Regions from separate parts of the Nocardioides panacis genome, predicted to be linked through region 2. Evidence: riboswitches for the same ligand, from Rfam matches in the RefSeq annotation. Region 2 holds a riboswitch; the other holds the start of a gene.
The links. Region 2 has a riboswitch for cyclic di-AMP ahead of KRR39_RS06940 (transglycosylase family protein). Riboswitches for the same ligand answer to the same signal wherever they lie in the genome.
Positions count from the first base shown of each region.

Region 1: it holds a riboswitch for cyclic di-AMP, as region 2 does, so the genes downstream of both, KRR39_RS12180 (C40 family peptidase) here and KRR39_RS06940 (transglycosylase family protein) in region 2, are expected to answer to the same signal.

Region 1 covers NZ_CP077062.1:2,517,329-2,519,701, forward strand. The annotation lists gene KRR39_RS12175 (gluzincin family metallopeptidase) at 1-129, opposite strand, end outside; gene KRR39_RS12180 (C40 family peptidase) at 176-1,177, opposite strand; cyclic di-AMP (ydaO/yuaA leader) riboswitch at 1,189-1,337, opposite strand; gene KRR39_RS12185 (hypothetical protein) at 1,543-1,749, opposite strand; gene KRR39_RS12190 (NYN domain-containing protein) at 1,823-2,373, opposite strand, start outside.
Region 2 covers NZ_CP077062.1:1,432,517-1,434,889, forward strand. The annotation lists gene KRR39_RS06935 (aconitate hydratase) at 1-577, shown strand, start outside; gene KRR39_RS06940 (transglycosylase family protein) at 697-1,041, opposite strand; cyclic di-AMP (ydaO/yuaA leader) riboswitch at 1,044-1,195, opposite strand; partial or broken gene KRR39_RS06945 (thiamine-binding protein) at 1,327-1,624, shown strand; gene KRR39_RS06950 (secondary thiamine-phosphate synthase enzyme YjbQ) at 1,617-2,021, shown strand; gene KRR39_RS06955 (hypothetical protein) at 2,067-2,373, shown strand, end outside.

The DNA of each region.
Region 1 (2,373 bases), 1.1 Mb from region 2:
GTCAGCGGTGCCGTCACCGGGCAGGGCGCTCGCCCCGGATCCGTTCGCTGGCAGCACCGCGGTCTCGGGACCGTGGCCGGACAGGAGGACCCCGCCGACCACCGCCCCCGCGACGAGCAGGGAGAGCACGAGGCCGGCCGCCCACCATCGGGGGCGACCGGTCAGGAGGTGTCGGTCAGCCCGGTCGGACGGCACCGGAGTACGGCATCGAGTTCACCGGGGCGGTGGTCACGCCACTGCCGGGGTTGGCCGCGTGCACGATCATCCCGTTGCCGATGTACATGCCGACGTGGCTGACCGGGCTGTAGTAGAACACCAGGTCGCCGGGCTGCAGCGCGGACTGCGAGACCGGGGTGCCGGAGCCCATCTGCGCGCTCGAGGAGTGCGGGAGACCGACGCCGGCCTGGCCCCAGGCCATCATCGTCAGACCCGAGCAGTCGAAGGCGCTCGGGCCGGCGGCGCCGTAGACGTAGGCGTCGCCGACCTGGGAGAGGGCGTAGCTGACGGCTGCGCCCGCCCGGCCGGAGGCCGCGACGTGGGTGACCGGGGCGGCCGAGGCCGTCGTGCTGCGCTGGGCAGAGCGGCTCGCGGCGGCGGCGCGGTCCTTGAGGCGCCCGAGGAGACCCTTGGCCTCGGCGGCCTTGGAGTCGATCTCGGCCTTCTCGTGGCCGAGCTCCTTCTTGGTGGCGGCGATCCGGTCGAGCTCGCGCTTGGCGGCGGCCTGGCGCATCTCGAGCTGCTTGGCCTGCACCGCGAAGTCGGCCATCATCTGGCTCTGCTGGTCGTTGTACTCCGAGACCGTGGTGAGCTGGTCCAAGAACGCGTCCGGGTCCTGGGAGAGCAGCACCTGGGTCGTCGAGGAGAGCGCCTGGCCCTGGTACTGCGAGACGACCGCGCTGGCGACCTGCTGGCGCACGTCGTCGACCTTGGTCTGCTGGCGGTCGAGGTCGGCCTGCAGGGCCGAGAGGCGGGTCTGCGCCTGCGTCATCTCGAGCCGGGCGTCGTTGTAGCGCTCCGAGGCCTGCTCGGCCTGCTGGTAGAGCTTGTCGACCCGGGACTGGACGGTGTCGATGTCCGGGTCGGCGTAGGTGGGGGCGGCGACCAGCATCGTGCCGCTCACAGCGGTGATGCACAGGGTCGCGAGAACACGGGCAGTGCGCTTCCGGCCGTCGGTCACGAGCGGACGGTCTCCTCTTTGTCTGACGCCTACCGGGTTAGCTGACGGGTGCGGGCGGCAAAGAAACCCGTCGCGCGCGCGGACCGGACTGCGTCCGTGCGGTGAGCGATTAACCCCAGGAACATGGTTCCCCGGCTCCGGACTACGGCCTCCCCCGGCCTTCGTCTGGACTCAACGCGGCGCCTGAGTCGACCCGGACTGGTCGGCTGTGACAGGCGCCTGAGGAGCAAGGCTAAGCGGGGCGGCACCCCAGGAGCAAACTCTTCGGGACAATCTGGGGTGTGTCTGTGACCGTTTCCGGGCAGTTCATCCCCCTCCTGTCACACATGTCACATCCGTCCCTGCCGTCTCAGGCCTGAAGGGGGTCAGGCCGACGCGACGTCGGGGCCGTCGAGCGCCGACACCATCCGCAGCGGCGGCACCAGGCCGGAGCCGGCGAGCACGTCGAGGGCCCGCTGCTCGTCCTCGTCGAACCCGAGCTCGGGCGGCGGCCCGAGCAGGACGGTGACCACGCAGTCGTGGCAGGCCAGTCCGCGCACCACGCAGGTGTCGCAGTCGATGTGCACGCTCATCGGTCCTCCCGGGGAAGTCGGGCACGTGAGGTCACGTGCAGGGAGAACCTCTCAGCAGCCGCCGACAGTTTCCTCAGGAGCGCGCGAGCAGCCGGGTCAGCGCACCCGCGGCCGCGGCCCGGGCACCGGCCCGCACCACGTCGCGGACCACCGCGTTGTCGCTGGAGACCACGACGACCGGGCGCCCCTTCGGCTCGGCCGCCACCAGCTCGCGGATCACGTCGTCGGCGATCACCCCGGCCCGGCTGTAGAGCACCCGCACCCCGCGGGGTCGGTTCACCACCGGTCGGTCCGTCGAGTCGGCGGCGTCGAACACGACGGTCACCTCGGCGCCGCTGCGCGCGACCAGCGGGGCCACCCCGGCCAGCAGCCGGTCGCGCTGCCGCTCCAGGGACAGCTCGGGCCAGGCAGCCTTGGTGACGTTGTAGCCGTCCACCACCAGGTGCACCCGCGGCAGCGTCAGCAGCTGCTCCAGCAGGACCGGGTCGTCGGAGGCCAGCGAGCCGTGCCCGGAGGTAGTGCGGGTGCCGTGCTCGGCGACGTGCGCCTCGACGGAGTCGGCGGGCGAGCCCTCCACCGGCGGCAGCGCCAGCTCCCGGCGCAGTCCTTGCGCGGTCTCCAGCA
Region 2 (2,373 bases):
GGACTTCAACTCCTACGGGTCACGTCGCGGCAACCACGAGGTGATGATCCGCGGCACCTTCGCGAACATCCGGCTGCGCAACCAGCTCGCCCCCGGCACCGAGGGCGGCTTCACCGTCGACCTGACCGCCGAGGACAAGCCGGTCACGACGATCTTCGAGGCCTCGGAGAAGTACCTCGCCGCGGGCACCCCGCTGGTCATCCTGGCTGGCAAGGAGTACGGCTCCGGCTCGTCGCGCGACTGGGCGGCCAAGGGCACGGCGCTGCTCGGGGTCAAGGCGGTCATCGCCGAGTCCTACGAGCGGATCCACCGCTCCAACCTGATCGGCATGGGCGTGCTGCCGCTGCAGTACCCCGCCGGCCAGAGCGCGGAGTCCCTGGGGCTCACCGGCGAGGAGACGTTCTCCTTCACCGGCGTCACCGCGCTCAACGACGGCACCATCCCGAAGACGGTGCACGTGAGCGCCGACGGCGTCGAGTTCGACGCCGTGGTGCGGATCGACACCCCCGGTGAGGCGGACTACTACCGCCACGGCGGGATCATGCAGTACGTGCTGCGCAACCTGCTCAAGGCCTGACGCCGACCCGTCACTCCTGCAGCAGGACACGGCGTGTCTACCTGCAGGAGTGACGGGTCGCCGGACCCCCTCGTGCCTGTCGGCGCGAGGGGGTCTTCGGCGTCAGGCGGCTGGACCGGTCAGCGCAGGCCGATCTGGCGGGAGCAGGACGGCCAGGCGCCCCAGCCCTGCGCCCCGAGCACCCGCTCGGCGACCTGGATCTGCTCGGTGCGGCTGGCGCGGTGGGCCATGGAGGCGTACCGCTGGCCGCCGAAGGCGCGCCAGGTGCCGGCGCTGAACTGGAGACCGCCGTAGTAGCCGTTGCCGGTGGCGACGTGCCAGCGGCCGCCGGACTCGCACTGGGCGAGCCGGTCCCAGGGGCGTCCGGCCGCGTCCGCGGGAGCGGAGGCCAGCACCGGCTGGAGCAGCGCGGTGGCGGTGAGGGCGAGGGCGGGCAGGGCGAAGCGAGACGTGCGTGAGCGCATGAAGGACCTCTCCACGCCTGCGGAATTAGCTGTCGGGTTAGGGCGAAGGTCGTGCCCTGCCGGTCGTGACCGGCTTCACCCCGAGGCACCCGGGTGGGTGCCGTCGAGCGTGGGTCTCCCGCTCCTGCCCACATGGTTCGAGTGGGGGACGACCGGCCGCGGGCAGGACTCGGCGAAGGCGGCGGCGTCCGGCCCCGGAGTGGTCGGGGCTGCACCTAGTGTTGGCAGGTCCGCCTTTCCCAAACCAGGCGGCCTAGGCCACCGGGCCCGTGCAAGGGTGGAGGCATGATCGTTGCCATCAGCATCAGCCCGTCCGGAGCCGACGACACCGGGGGGCGTCAGCGGGGCCGTCGCCGAGGCGGTGCGGGTGATCCGCGCCTCCGGCCTCCCGTGTGAGACGAACGCCATGTTCACCAACATCGAGGGGGAGTGGGACGAGGTGATGGCGGTGGTCAAGCAGGCCGTCGACGTCGTCGCGGCGTCGTCCCCGCGGATCGGCCTGGTGCTCAAGGCCGACATCCGCCCGGGGTACGACGGCCAGCTGGCCGCCAAGGTCGAGCGGATCGAGCAGCACCTTGCGTAGCGAGACGCTCGAGGTCCGCACCGGCTCCCGCGACGTCGTGCACGACCTGACCGGGGACTGCGCGGCGTTCGTCTCCGGCGAGCGGGACGGGCTGCTGCACGTGTTCGTGCCGCACGCCACCGCCGGGATCGCGATCCTGGAGACCGGCGCCGGCAGCGACGACGACCTGCTCGCGGCCCTCGACGACCTGCTGCCCGCCGACGACCGCTGGCGGCACCGGCACGGCTCGCCGGGGCACGGCCGCTCCCACGTGATGCCGGCCCTCGTGCCGCCGTACGCCTCGGTCCCGGTGCTGGCCGGCCGGCTCGCGCTCGGGACCTGGCAGAGCATCTGCCTGGTCGACCTCAACGTCGACAACCCCGAGCGGTCGGTGCGGCTGTCGTTCCTCCCCGGCTGACCCGACAGTCGAACAGGTGTTCGATCCTCGGGTATGCTCGGGACCATGGACCAGCTCGTCGCCCCACCCGGATGGCCCCGCGCCGTACGCCCGCCCGGAGCCCCCGGCTGGGAGCAGTCCGCGGTCTCGTGGCTGCTCGACATCTGCCCGCCCGAGTTCCGCGGGTACCCCGTGCTGCGCCGCCACGACGTGGTGCTGGCCCGGTTCGCGGTGCTGCACGTCGAGGCCTGCCAGGCGGCCGCGCGGCGCGGGCTCAGCGAGGCCCGGGGGGTGCTGCGGGACGTGACCGACCAGGACACCATCGAGGCCGCGATCGAGACCTGGCACGCCGAGTCGGCCCGGCTGCTCGGCG